2 regions of the Mesorhizobium sp. BR-1-1-10 genome follow, and region 2 is predicted to be linked to the other one. Evidence: predicted binding sites of a transcription regulator. Region 2 holds the regulator's gene; the other holds the start of a gene.

Region 1 (7,233 bases), on a different contig from region 2:
GAGCAGGCGGCGAAACTCTGGCACGTCTCCAATCTCTATGAGATCCCGGGGCAGAGCAGACTTGGCGAGCGGCTGGCTGATGCCACCTTCGCCGACAAGGTGTTCTTCACCAATTCCGGCGCCGAGGCGCTGGAATGCGCGATCAAGACGGCGCGGCGCTACCACTTCGTCAAGGGACATCCCGAGCGCTTCCGCATCATCACCTTCGAAGGCGCCTTCCATGGCCGCACGCTGGCGACCATCGCGGCAGGCGGCCAGTTCAAATATCTCGAAGGCTTCGGACCCAAGGTTGAAGGCTTCGACCAGGTTGGCTTCGACGACATCGACGCCGCCGAGAAGGCGATCACGCCCGAGACCGCCGCGATCCTGATCGAGCCGGTGCAAGGCGAGGGCGGTATCCGCCCAGTACCGACACAGTCGCTCAAGCGGCTGCGGCAGCTCTGCGAACAGCACGGCCTGTTGTTGATATACGACGAGGTCCAGTGCGGCATTGGCCGTACCGGCAAGCTGTTCGCACATGAGTGGTCCGCGGTGACGCCCGACATCATGGCAATCGCCAAGGGCATTGGCGGCGGCTTCCCGATGGGCGCCTGCCTTGCCACCGACGAGGCGGCCGTCGGCATGACCGCCGGCGTGCACGGCACCACATTCGGCGGCAATCCGCTCGCAATGGCGGTCGGCAACGCCGTGCTCGACGTCGTTCTGGAAGACGGCTTCCTGGAGGATGTCCAGCGCAAGGCGCTGCTGATGAAGCAGGGGCTAGCCTCGATAGCCGACGAATTCCCCGAAATTGTCGAGGATATCAGGGGCACCGGGCTGATGCTCGGCCTCAAATGCGCGATGCCTAACGGCAAGGTGAACATGGCGCTGCGCGACCAGCATTTGCTGGCGGTTCCGGCCGGCGACAACGTCATTCGCCTGCTGCCACCGCTCACCGTCACCGACGCCGAGATTCACGAAGCGCTCAACCGCATCCGCGCCGGCGCCAAGGGCCTGTCGGAGGCGATCGCCTCCGCCGCCGCGAAGTAATCCGGAACCATTCCTGATGTCAGTTCGCCATTTCACTGATCTTTCCACCGTTTCCGAAGGCGATTTGCGCTTCATGCTGGATGATGCGGTGACGCGAAAGGCGCGTCTCAAGGCCGGCGAGCGGAGCAAGCCGCTCGAAGGCAAGGTGCTGGCCATGATCTTCGACAAGCCGTCGACGCGCACGCGCGTTTCTTTCGACGTCGGCATGCGCCAGCTCGGCGGCGAGACCATCATGCTGACCGGCACCGAGATGCAGCTCGGCCGCTCCGAGACAATCGCCGACACCGCCAAGGTGCTGTCGCGCTACGTCGATGCGATCATGATCCGCACCACCTCGCATGAGCGGCTGCTGGAGCTGACCGAGAATGCCACCGTTCCGGTGATCAACGGACTGACCGACGACACCCACCCTTGCCAGCTGATGGCCGACATCATGACTTTCGAGGAGCATCGCGGTCCGGTGGCCGGCAAGACGATTGCTTGGACCGGCGACGGCAACAATGTGCTGCACTCGCTGCTCGAGGCCTCGGCACGGTTCCGCTTCAATCTCAACGTCGCCGTGCCCGAAGGCAGCGAACCGGCGCAGAAGCATGTCGACTGGTCCAAGGCGCATGGCGGCAAGCTGCATTTCACCCGCTCGCCCGAGGAAGCCGTCGACCAGGCCGACTGCATCGTCACCGATTGCTGGGTGTCGATGGGACAGGAACACCGTGCTCGCGGGCACAATGTCTTCTCGCCCTATCAGGTCAACGCGGCGCTGATGGCCAAGGCCAAGCCGGATGCATTGTTCATGCACTGCCTGCCGGCCCATCGCGGCGAGGAAGTGACCGACGAGGTCATCGACGGGCCGCATTCGGTGGTCTTCGACGAGGCCGAGAACCGGCTCCATGCCCAGAAGGCAGTGCTTGCCTGGTGCCTCGGTGCTTGAAGTGTCTTGGTGCTTGAAGTGTCTTGGGGCTTGAAGTGTCTTGGGCGCCCGAAATGCCCAGGCGCCTGAAATGCCCAGGCGCTTGATCTGCGGCGGCGCGATGCCTATCTGCGCCGCATCACGCAAATCAAGCGCGTTTGGACGCATGTGCCCACCAGGGCCGCATGGCCGCGCCCTGGAGCTTTGTCATGTTGGAAAGCCATCAAGTGACTGAACATCACCCCAAACTCGGCGAGTTCGGCTACGCCGGCGACGATCACGTCGTTCCCTTCGAGGTCGGTCCGCTCGACGTGCGCGGCCGCACGGTCCAGCTTGGGCCGATGCTCGACGCCATCCTTGGCCGCCACGATTATCCCGAGCCGGTCGCCCGCCTGCTGGCGGAAGCCTGCGTGCTGACCGTTCTGCTCGGCACCTCGCTCAAATTCGAAGGCAAGTTCATCCTGCAGACCCGTACCGACGGGCCTGTAGACATGCTGGTCGCGGACTTCTCCACGCCCTCGGCACTGCGCGCCTATGCACGCTTCGATGCGGATCGGCTCGAAGCACTGGTCGCGGCAGGCGAGACGTCCCAGCAGACGCTGCTTGGCAGCGGCGTGCTGGCGCTGACCATCGACCAGGGCGCCCATACCCAGCGCTACCAAGGCATCGTCCAGCTCGACGGCGAAACGCTGGAAGACGCGGCGCGCACCTATTTCCGTCAGTCGGAACAGATCCCGACCGATATCAGGCTCTCGGTCGCCAAGCTGCTGACGCCCGGGATCGGCGGCGCGCGCGAGCAATGGCGCGCCGGCGGCATCCTGGCGCAGTTCCTGCCGCAATCGCCCGAGCGCATGCGCATTCCGGACCTGCCGGGTGGGGACGGCGATCCGCGCGAGGAAGTCCACGATCCGGCCGATAATTCCTGGCAGGAACTCCTGGCCTTGCTCGGCACCATCGAGCCGACCGAATTGATCGACCCGACCATCGGCGCCGAGCGGCTGCTGTATCGTCTGTTCCATGAGCATGGCGTGCGCGTCTTCGGCGGCGTTCCCGTGGCCGATCAGTGCTCATGCTCCCGCGACAAGATCCGTGGCATCCTCGAAGGCTTCTCCGCGCAGGAGATCAAGGACAGCACCGAGGATGGCGGCATCCATGTCGCCTGCGAATTCTGCTCGACGCAGTACGACTTCGATCCAGCCGAGTTTGCGGCTCAGTAAAGCGTTTCCTTCTCTCCGTTCCGCGGGGAGAAGGTGCCCGAAGGGCGGATGAGGGGCGGCGCGACCGTCGGCCCTCAGTTCACTGTGCGCCTTGTCCCCGGCAGATCGAGCGAGAAGGCTGGGATGGCGATGTCGAACGTCTCGCCGCGCTTGTTGCGCATCGTGTAGCGTCCGACCATGATCCCGGAGGGTGTCGAGAGCGGGCAGCCGGACGTGTACTGATAGCTGTCGCCGGGATTGAGTTCCGGCTGGTCGCCGACAACGCCCGGCCCGCGGACCTCCTCGACCCGGCCGGCACCATCGGTGATGTGCCAATAGCGCGACAGAAGCTGCACGAACTCGTCAGACTGGTTGTCGATCGTTATCTGATAGCCCCAGACGTAGCGGTTCTCCTGGGGATCTGAACGATCCTCCAGATAGAACGGCCTGACCTGCACTTCGATGTTGCGCGTCACGGCGCGGTACATGAGCGGCTCCAAAACAATCCGACGACTTTCGACGCTCGCGGTGAGCAGGTCAACGTGCGCGTCCTGTCGCGCCTGGGATTGAAACGCAGGTGCCGGCAAAGAATGTCATTTAAGTGACACACGACAATGGTGGTGTGCGCGAACCGGGCGACTCGGCCCTCTGTCGAACTGTTGAAAACGGCCGCGACGCGGGCCGACTTCCGGAGTGACCAGATCTCGATGGAACTCACTCTCATATCCGCCTCGCTTTCGACCGCACTCATCCTCTCAAACGCTGCCAGCATCCTGCTTGCCGCTTCACAGCTGAAACGGCGCACCACGATTGCCCCGCCGGCGGGCAGATCGCCGGCGGTGTCGATTGTCGTCCCGTCGCGCGGCGTCGAGCCATTCACACATGAGACGCTGGAACGCGCCTTCGCGCTCGACTGGCCACGCTACGAACTGATCTTCTGCGTCGCCCATGCCGACGACCCGGTGGTCAAACTGATAAACAGGGCGATTGCCCGGTTTCCGCAGGTGCCGGCCCGGCTGTTGATCGGCGACGACCGTGTCAGTGCCAATCCAAAGCTCAACAACTGCGTCAAAGGCTGGGAAGCGGCGCGCCACGACTGGGTCATTCTTGCCGATTCCAACGTTCTGATGCCGAGGGACTATGTCGAGCACATGATGGCGGCGTGGCAGCACGGTACCGGCCTTGTCTGCTCGACGCCGATCGGCTCCAGGCCAGATGGTTTCTGGGCCGACGTCGAATGCGCCTTCCTCAACACATTGCAGGCCCGCTGGCAGTATGCCGGCGCGGCGCTCGGCCTCGGCTTCGCGCAGGGCAAGAGCATGCTGTGGAAGAAGCCGATGCTGGACGCCAATGGCGGCATACGCGCGCTGGCCGCCGAGATCGCCGAGGACGCCGCCGCAACCAAGCTGGTGAACGGCCTCGGCCTGCGTGTCAACCTCGTTGCCGCCCCCTTCGAGCAGCCGCTCGGCCAGCGCACGTTTGGCGAGATCTGGTCGCGCCAGGCCCGCTGGGCGCGCCTGCGCCGCGTCACTTTCCCGCTGTTCTTCGCGCCCGAGATCCTGACTGGTGCGGCGGTCCCGCTGGTTCTTGCGCTGATTGCCGCGGCGAGCGCCGGCATTAGTCTCTGGGCGACCGCGATTGCCGTGCTGGCTGCGTTCTATCTTCCGGAATGCGCTCTGGCCCTGGCCAAGGGTTGGCACGTCTCGACGGGCATGATCGCGGCGACGGTCGCGCGGGACGTCATGCTCCCGGCCATCTGGGCGCGCGGCTGGCTCGGCGGCGCCGTCGACTGGCGCGGCAACGCCATGACCATCCGGACCAAGACGGCGGAACTGGAGGAGACGCCGTCGAGCGCCTGATCGCTGCTGACGACGCTTCCTGGACGAAACCTATTTGGCGGCCTTCAAGGCTTGGGCGATATCTTCCAGCAGATCGTCCGTATCCTCCAGGCCGACCGACAGCCTGAGCGTACCTGGCCCGATGCCGAGTTCGGCGCGGGCCTCATCGCTGAGGTTCTTGTGGGTGGTCGTCGCCGGATGGGTGATCAGGCTCTTGGCGTCGCCGAGATTGTTCGAGATCAGCACGATGTCGAGGGCGTTCTGCAGGGCGAAGGCCGCCGGCTTGCCGCCCTTGACGTCGAGGCAGATCAGCGTCGAGCCACCCGACATCTGCTTCTTGACGATATCGGCCTGCGGGTGGTCGGCACGGCCGGGATAGATGACGCGGGCGATCTGCGGCTGCCCGGCCAGGAAGTCGGCGATCCTGCCGGCGCTCTCGGTCTGCTGGCGCACGCGCAGCGGCAAGGTTTCCAGGCCCTTCAGCAGCGTCCAGGCGTTGAACGGCGACAGGCTGGGACCGGTGTGGCGGAAATAGTCGTGCAGGTTCTCGTCAATCCACTTCTTGTCCGACAGGATGACGCCGCCCAGGCAGCGGCCCTGGCCGTCAATGTGCTTCGTGGCCGAGTAGACGACGATGTGCGCACCAAGCTGCAACGGCTTCTGTTGCAGCGGCGTGGCAAAGACATTGTCGACGACCAGCCGCGCGCCGATCGAATTGGCAAGCGAGGCGACGGCAGCGATGTCGACGACCTCGAGCGTCGGGTTGGTCGGGCTTTCCAGGAAGAACAGCTTGGTGTTCGGCCTGACCGCCTTTTCCCAATTGGCGATCTCGGTGCCGTCGACCAAGGTCGCCTCGATGCCATAGCGCGGCGCCAGCGTCTCGACCACCCAGCGGCAGGAGCCGAACAGCGCGCGCGCGGCCACGATGTGGTCGCCGGCCTTGACGCTGCACAGAAGGGCAGCCGTCACCGCCGCCATGCCCGACGCCGTGGCGCGCGCGTCTTCGGCGCCTTCAAGCGCGCACATGCGCTTTTCGAACATGTCGACGGTCGGGTTGGCGTAGCGCGAATAGATGAAACCAGGCTCTTCGCCCTTGAAGCGGGCCTCGGCGGCCTGCGCCGTCTGATAGACATAGCCCTGGGTCAGGTACATCGCCTCGGAGGTTTCGCCGAAGCCGGAACGCAGGGTTCCGCCATGCACGAGTGCCGTCTGAGGTTTCCAGTTGCGCTTCTTGGTGCTCATCGCTTTGTTCCAGACACAAAAAAACCGGCCGCGAAAGTCGCAACCGGTCCATACGGCCTTGCGGCCCGACGGTCCTTTAGCGACTTGTTTAACGTGGCTGCAAGCCGACCGGCCAAATCACCACGGGATAACGACCCTTTAGACCCGCGCCACGCTTGCGTCAATTGCCGGCTTCATTAAGACGTTTGTACCAAGGCAGGTTCCGCAGAAGTGCCCCGCGGTTTTGCGGCAAGAACCTGCAACAAACAAGAACCTGCAAACGAAAGAGACCAGTCTTGGGGCGGAGCCAGACTTTGCGGCAGACAGGCATTCTTCCCGATCAGGACATATCGGCGCTGTTCCGGTCCGGCGCGCTGAAGTCGCCGCGCGCGCTTGATGCCGACCAGATCCAGCCGGCGAGCCTTGATCTCAGATTGGGCGAAAAGGCCTGGCGGGTTCGCGCCTCGTTCCTGCCCGGTCCCAACCACAAGGTGTCGGAAAAGCTCGATCGGCTGCAACTGCACGAGATCAGTCTGACCGAAGGCGCGGTCCTCGAAACCGGCTGCGTCTATATTGTGCCGCTGCTCGAAAGTCTGGCCCTGCCGGCTGACATTTCGGCCTCGGCCAATCCGAAGAGCTCGACCGGGCGGCTCGACATCTTCACCCGCGTCATGACCGATCGGGGCCATGAGTTCGATAAGATCGCCGCCGGCTACAACGGTCCGCTCTATCTCGAGGTCAGCCCGCGCACCTTTCCGATCATCGCGCGCACGGGTTCGCGCCTGTCTCAAATCCGCTTTCGCACCGGCAACGCGCTGCTTTCGGAAGCCGAGTTGCATGAGCTGCATCGTGCCGAGATGCTGGTCGCCACGGAGCCGCCGAACATTTCCGGCGGCGGCATCGCGCTGTCGATCGACCTCAATGGCGACAAGGATGGGTTGGTCGGCTATCGCGGCAAGCACCACACCGGCCTCGTCGATGTCGACAAGCGCGCCGCGCAGGATGTCCTCGACTTCTGGGAGCCGATCCACAAGAGCCGCGC
Region 2 (7,233 bases):
AGAGCCGAGCTTGACATGAGCGCTGCCCACGAAGCCTTGCCAGCCATTCGAGGTTCACGCGACGCCACCGTCAGACGGTTCGCGTTGACCGATTCGATCTTCCATGGGCTGACCCGCGCCGCCGCCATTCTCGTGCTGGTGCTGCTCGGCGGCGTCGCCATCTCGCTGTTCGCCGGTTCCTGGCAGGCACTGTCGACCTTCGGCTTCTCCTTTCTGACCACCGAGAGCTGGAATCCCGTCACCGAGAAATTCGGCGCCCTGGCGCCGATCTATGGCACCATCATCACTTCGGCCATCGCCATCCTGATCGCTGTGCCGCTCGGCATCGGCATCGCCATTTTTCTTACCGAGCTTTGCCCGCGTCCGCTTCGGCGCCCGATCGGCATGGCGGTGGAACTGCTGGCCGGCATTCCTTCGATCATCTACGGCATCTGGGGCCTGTTCGTGCTGGCACCGTTCCTGCAGACGACAGTGCAACCTTTCATCATCAACGTGTTCCACGGCATTCCCGGCCTTAACAGCCTGTTTGCCGGGCCTCCTTATGGCATCGGCCTGCTGACCTCGGCGATGATCCTGGCCATCATGATCCTGCCTTTCATCACCTCGATCACCAAGGATGTGTTCGATACGGTGCCGCCGGTGCTGAAGGAGTCCGCCTACGGCATTGGCTGCACGACCTGGGAGGTAACACGCCGGGTCGTCGTCCCCTACACCCGCATCGGCATCATGGGCGGCGTCATGCTTGCGCTCGGCCGTGCACTCGGTGAAACCATGGCGGTCACCTTCGTCATCGGCAACGCCCACCGGATCAGCGCCTCGCTGTTCGCGCCGGCAACGACGATCTCGGCAACCATCGCCAACGAATTCACCGAAGCCGTCGGCGATCTCTACACTTCCTCGTTGGTGGCGCTCGGCCTGATCCTGTTCGTCATCACCTTCCTCATCCTTGCCATCGCCCGCTACATGCTGATGCGCATCGATGCCCGTACCGGAGTCTGACCGATGTCGACAGCCGCATCGCTTCACCAGAGCCGCAAGCGCAAGAACGGCGTGATGATGACGCTCTGCGTCGTCGCCGCCGGCATCGGCCTTGCCTGGCTGGCGCTGATCCTCGGCGCGCTGCTCTATAAGGGCCTGTCGGGCGTTTCGCTCTCAGTGTTCACGGAAATGACCCCGCCGCCCGGTGATGCCGGTGGCCTGCTCAACGCCATCTACGGCAGCATCGTGATGACTATTATCGGCATCGTCGTCGGCACGCCGATCGGCGTGCTGGCCGGCACCTACATGGCCGAATATGGCCGCTTTTCGAAGCTCACCACCGTGGTGCGCTTTATCAACGACATCCTGCTGTCGGCGCCCTCAATCATCATCGGCCTGTTCGTCTACGAATTGATGGTGCGGCCGATGGGACATTTCTCGGCCATCGCCGGTGCCGTGGCACTGGCCATCCTGGTCATTCCCGTCGTGGTGCGTACCACCGAGGACATGCTCAACCTTGTGCCGAACGCTTTGCGCGAGGCCGGCACGGCGATTGGCGCGCCGCGCTGGGTGGTGATTCGTTCGGTGGCCTACCGCGCGGCGATGTCCGGCATCGTCACCGGCATATTGCTGGCCATTGCCCGCATTTCCGGCGAGACGGCGCCACTTCTTTTCACGGCGCTCAACAACCAGTTCTGGTCGAGCAATCTCAATGCGCCGATGGCCAGCCTGCCGGTGACCATCTTCCAGTTCGCTCTCAGCCCTTACGAGGAATGGCAGCAACTGGCGTGGACCGGCGCACTCATAATCACATTGACGGTTCTCGCGCTCAGCATCTTTGCGCGCAGCCTGACCGGACGCAGAGAGGACAAATGAGCCAGATGTTGTCTCCAGACATGACGATTGCGACAGACGCAGCCGCCAAGGCGAAGATCGAGGTCAAGAACCTCAATTTCTACTACGGCCAGTCGAAGGCGCTGAAGGACATCACCTTGTCGCTGCCCGAGCGCAGCGTGACGGCCTTCATCGGACCATCGGGTTGCGGAAAGTCGACGCTGCTGCGCGTCTTCAACCGCATCTACGAGCTCTACCCCAAGCAGACCGCCGAGGGTCAGGTGCTGCTCGACGGCCAGAACGTTCTCGACCGCTCGCAGGACCTCAACCTGTTGCGCACCAAGATCGGCATGGTGTTCCAGAAGCCGACGCCGTTCCCGATGTCGATCTATGAGAACATCGCCTTCGGCGTCCGCCTCTACGAGAAGATCGGCAAGGCCGAGATGGACGGCCGTGTCGAGCAGGCGTTGAAACGCGCCGCGCTGTGGAACGAAGTCAAGGACAAGCTCAACGCCAGCGGCCTCAGCCTGTCGGGCGGCCAGCAGCAGCGGCTTTGCATCGCCCGCACCGTGGCGGTCAAGCCGGAGGTCATCCTGCTCGACGAGCCGGCCTCGGCGCTCGACCCATTGTCGACCGCCAAGATCGAGGAATTGATCGACGAGTTGCAGGCCGACTACACGATCGTCATCGTCACCCACAACATGCAGCAGGCCGCGCGCGTGTCGAAGCAGACGGCTTTCATGTATCTGGGCGAGCTGGTCGAATTCGACAAAACCGAGAAAATCTTCACGTCGCCTCGCGAGAAGCGCACGCAGGACTATATCACCGGCCGCTTCGGCTGATCTCACGCATACGAGGACCAGGATCATGGCCGAACACACAGTCGCAGCCTTCGACGAGGATCTCGGACAGATCAGCAGGCTGATCAGCGACATGGGGGATCTCGCCGGCACGATGGTCGGCGGCGCCACCAAGGCGCTGCTGAATTCCGACAACGCGCTGGCACAGCGCGTCGTCTCCGACGACGCCATCATGGACGCGCGCCAGCGCGAACTCGATGATCGCGCCATCACCCTGATCGCCAAGCGCCAGCCGATGGCCGACGATCTGCGTCATGTCGTCGGCTCGATCCGCATGGCGGGCGATCTCGAACGCATCGGCGACCTTGCCAAGAACATCGCCAAGCGCGTCGGCTCGGTCGGCCTCACCGCCACGCCGCGCGACCTGTCGCATTCCATCGACTCCATGGCGCAGCTGGTACTGATCCAGGTGCAGGGCGTCGTCGAGGAATATGCGGCGGGCGATGCCGCCGCCCTCGCCAAGCTCAGGAATGACGACGAACGCATCGACGTCAAATACACTTCGGTCTTCCGCGAACTCCTGACCTACATGATGGAGGATCCCCGCAACATCACGGCTTGCACGCATCTTTTGTTCTGCGCCAAGAATCTCGAACGCATCGGCGACCATGTGACCAACATCGCCGAGAATGCGTATTATGTGCTGACCGGCACGCAACTGCCCGCCAACCGTCCGAAGCAGGACGAGACGGCGATGTCGGTGCCGGCGGCTTGACGGCAGGGATGATCGATCGATGATCGCGCCACGCATCATGGTGGTGGAGGACGAGGAGCCGCTGGGCGTGCTCCTCCGCTACAACCTGGAGTCCGAGGGTTACCAGGTCGAGGTGGTGACACGCGGCGACGAAGCCGAGATACGCCTCCAGGAAAACGTGCCCGACCTCCTGGTGCTCGACTGGATGGTGCCGGCGGTTTCCGGCATCGAACTCTGTCGGCGCCTGCGCATGCGGCCCGAGACGGAGCGATTGCCGATCATCATGCTGACGGCGCGCGGCGAGGAGAGCGACCGCGTGCGCGGCCTCTCGACCGGCGCCGACGACTATCTGGTCAAGCCGTTCTCGACGCCGGAATTCATGGCCCGGGTCAAGGCGCTGCTGCGCCGCGCCAAGCCGGAAGTGCTGTCCAGCGTGCTCAAGGTCGGTGACATCGTGCTCGACCGCGAATCGCACCGGGTCTATCGCAAGAAGAGCGAGATCCGGCTCGGACCGACCGAGTTCCGGCTGCTCGAATTCATGATGCGCCATCCCGGCCGCGTGTTCTCGCGCAGCCAGTTGCTCGACAATGTCTGGGGCGAGACGATCTACATCGACGAGCGCACCGTGGATGTGCATGTCGGCCGCCTGCGCAAGGCGGTCAACAATGGCCGCATGCCCGATGTGATACGCACCATCCGTGGCGCGGGCTACGCAATCCGCGAGGATTGAGATCAGGCCACGTTCTTGCCGGATCTCACCTGCACGCCCGGCGCGAAGATCTCCTGGTCGACGAAGGTGAGCGCGCGCATGGCGCAGCCCTCGCGGATCAGCGGCAATTCGTTCGGCTCTGTATCGAAGGAAATCGACGTCGAATGCTGGCCGCCGGCGGTCTGGGCGATGGCCTCACGCAAGGCCGGCTCGATCAGATCGAAGGCGGCGGCGCTGACGCCGACCATCGCAACCGGCGCCGGATCGATCAGCGCGAACAGGCTGCCAAGGCCATAGCCCAGCGCCTCGCCGGCCTTGCGATAGGCCTCGCGCTCCGGTCCGTCTCTTTCGCGCGCCGTAGCCGCCAATGCGCGCATGTCGGCGTCGCTGACGTCGACCGGTTTGGCGTCCTCACCCATCTTTCCTGCATTACGCCAGATGGCATAGTTGCCGGCATAGGCCTCGACGCAGCCGCGCCGCCCGCAGCGGCAGAGCGCGCCGCCCGGGCGATGGATCATGTGGCCGAACTCGCCGCCGGAGGAATGGGTGCCGGTGAACAGCTCGCCCTTCAGCACCAGGCCCATGCCGATGCCGTGCGAGAGCAGGATGGCGATGAAGTCGTCGCGGTAGCGCTCGGGGTCGCGCCAGCGCAGCGCCACAGCCATCATGTTGCAGTCGTTCTCCATGGTGGCGGGGATGCCGAATTCGGCTTCGAGTATATCGGCGAAGGCAATGTCCGTCTGCGGCGTGATCGGCGACCACAGCATGGCGCGCGCCTCGGTGTCTGTGATGCCCTGGATCGCCAGCGCGATGCGGGCAATGCTGGCGACATCGAGGTCGGGATCCTCGAGGCGGCGCCGGACGATGGCCACGCATTCGCCGATCAGCGCCTCGCGCGACATGGTCAGCGTGTCCAGCCGGCGCTGCTCCTCCGATATCACCTGGCCGGCGTAGTCGATGAGGGCGACGGAGAGGAAATTCAGCGACAGCACCACGGTCATGACCGCCGCGGCCTCGGGGTTGAGACAAAGGCCCACCTGCGGCCGGCCGCGTTTCAGTGAGCCGGCCTCGTTCGGCTTGCCTTCGCTCAGGATACCTTCGCCGATCAGGTCGGCTGATATCGCCGATATGGTCGAGTGGCTGAGGGCGGTAGTAGCGGCGATCTCGGTGCGCGAGGGCTGGCCACCCCGGCGCACGGCTCCAATCACCATTGCGCGGTTGCGCCGGCGCAGATCGTCGTGGCGGATTCCGACCGACATCATTCCCTCCCCGTCGCCGTGGTTCTTGACGCCCCCTCGAACACCTCCGGCAACGGGTCGAATACTGGCAGAAGCGGCTGGGGCTGTCATTTATTTATTGCGGGGCTCGAAAAAAGGCTTCTGGCACCTCAAAATGCGTCAGAATCAATGTTGACAGTGCTCAGGCGATGGACCAGTGTTTTTTCGAGGCTCGAAAAAATAGGGCCTTTGTGCCGGCCTTAGGGCCAGTTTGGTCGCGCCACACGCGGGCGCAGGGAGGATATCATGAAGAGATTCACAGTCGCCATTCTGGCGGGTGTCGCCATGTCGCTGACGCTGGCGTCGGTCGCGCAGGCAAAGGACAAGGTCATCGGCGTGTCGTGGTCCAACTTCCAGGAGGAGCGCTGGAAGACCGACGAGGCGGCCATGAAGAAGGCGATCGAGGCCGCGGGCGACAAGTACATTTCCGCCGATGCGCAGTCCAATCCCGGCAAGCAGCTGACCGATGTCGAGAGCCTGATTTCGCAGGGTGCCAATTCGCTGATCATCCTGGCGCAGGACGCGTCGGCCATCGGCCCGGCGGTACAGAAGGCGCTCGACGAGGGCATTCCGGTCGTCGGCTATGACCGCCTGATCGAGAACAAGGACGTCTTCTACCTGACCTTCGACAACAAGGAAGTTGGCCGCATGCAGGCCCGCGAAGTGTTCAAGGTGAAGCCTGAGGGCAATTACGTCTTCATCAAGGGCTCCGGCGCCGATCCGAATGCCGACTTCCTGTTCTCGGGCTCGATGGAAGTGCTGAAGGCGGCCATAGACAGCGGCAAGATCAAGAATGTCGGCGAAGCCTATACGGACGGCTGGCTGCCCGCCAACGCCCAGAAGAACATGGAACAGTTCCTCACCGCCAACGACAACAAGGTCGACGCCGTGGTCGCCGCCAATGACGGCACCGCCGGCGGCGTCGTCGCGGCGCTGACGGCGCAGGGGCTCGCCGGCACCGTGCCGGTCTCCGGCCAGGACGGCGACCACGCCGCGCTCAACCGCATCGCGCTCGGCACCCAGACCGTGTCGGTGTGGAAGGACGCGCGCGAACTCGGCAAGAACGCCGCCGAGATCGCCTCGCAACTCGCCGACGGCAAGAAGATGACCGACATCGCCGGCGTGAAGGACTTCACGACGCCTGGCGGCAACACCGTCAAGTCGCTGTTCCTGACCCCGGTGGCCATCACCAAGGACAATCTCAACCTCGTCATCGACGCCGGCTGGATCAAGAAGGACGAAGTCTGCACGGGCGTTGCCGCGGGCAGCGTCGCGGCCTGCAACTGAGCTTGATCGCCTGAAAAGTCGGAAACGCCGCGGCGTGGAACGGTCAGTGTTCTGAACACTGGCCGTTCCAATTTCCTTGTCTTCGCAATTCCGGACGAAAAACCCTTACGCACTTTTCCTGGAATTGCTTCCAAGCCGCGGCGTTTTCCCGACAAGATTTGTGTTTCCGCCGCTGGCGGCTAACTTCTGGGCTCTGGTCCGGCTCCGCGTCAGACGGCAAGCCGCTGGGAGGACATCATGACCGACACGACCTCAACCTCGCAGGCCGATACGGCGCGTGCGTCGGAACTCGGCGCGGTCGCGCGTTTCCTGAAGGCGACCGAGATCGATACCCGCATGCTCGGCATGATCGGCGCGCTGCTGCTGATCTGGGTCGCGCTGCATGTGATTTCGAGCCTGCGTCTTGGTGTCAATCCGCTCGATTTCGACAGCCGCACGTTCCTCACGCCACGCAATCTGTGGAACCTGTCGGTGCAGACGTCCGCGGTCGCCATCATGGCCTGCGGCATGGTGCTGGTCATCGTCATGCGCAACATCGACCTGTCCGTCGGTTCCGCCGAGGGCTTGATCGGCATGGTCATGGGCTTTGCGCAG

What was found. The regulator PhoB, encoded in region 2, activates phosphate uptake and scavenging genes when phosphate is short. The targets are predictions, from matches to a motif close to TGTCATNNANCTGTCAT.
Region 1: the regulator PhoB is predicted to act here: its motif matches at 3,724-3,740, upstream of LB555_RS15410 (ceramide glucosyltransferase).

Annotation. Positions count from the first base shown of each region.
Region 1 covers NZ_JAIUIL010000006.1:288,726-295,958, reverse strand. Annotated here, with positions in the region: gene LB555_RS15430 (aspartate aminotransferase family protein) at 1-1,029, shown strand, start outside; gene argF (ornithine carbamoyltransferase) at 1,046-1,957, shown strand; gene LB555_RS15420 (Hsp33 family molecular chaperone) at 2,122-3,153, shown strand; gene apaG (Co2+/Mg2+ efflux protein ApaG) at 3,228-3,620, opposite strand; gene LB555_RS15410 (ceramide glucosyltransferase) at 3,840-4,991, shown strand; gene LB555_RS15405 (O-succinylhomoserine sulfhydrylase) at 5,022-6,212, opposite strand; SAM riboswitch at 6,269-6,346, opposite strand; gene LB555_RS15400 (2'-deoxycytidine 5'-triphosphate deaminase) at 6,506-7,233, shown strand, end outside.
Region 2 covers NZ_JAIUIL010000014.1:117,877-125,109, forward strand. Annotated here, with positions in the region: gene pstC (phosphate ABC transporter permease subunit PstC) at 16-999, shown strand; gene pstA (phosphate ABC transporter permease PstA) at 1,003-1,854, shown strand; gene pstB (phosphate ABC transporter ATP-binding protein PstB) at 1,851-2,654, shown strand; gene phoU (phosphate signaling complex protein PhoU) at 2,680-3,387, shown strand; gene phoB (phosphate regulon transcriptional regulator PhoB) at 3,407-4,096, shown strand; gene LB555_RS26025 (ROK family protein) at 4,099-5,334, opposite strand; gene xylF (D-xylose ABC transporter substrate-binding protein) at 5,599-6,639, shown strand; gene LB555_RS26035 (sugar ABC transporter permease) at 6,877-7,233, shown strand, end outside.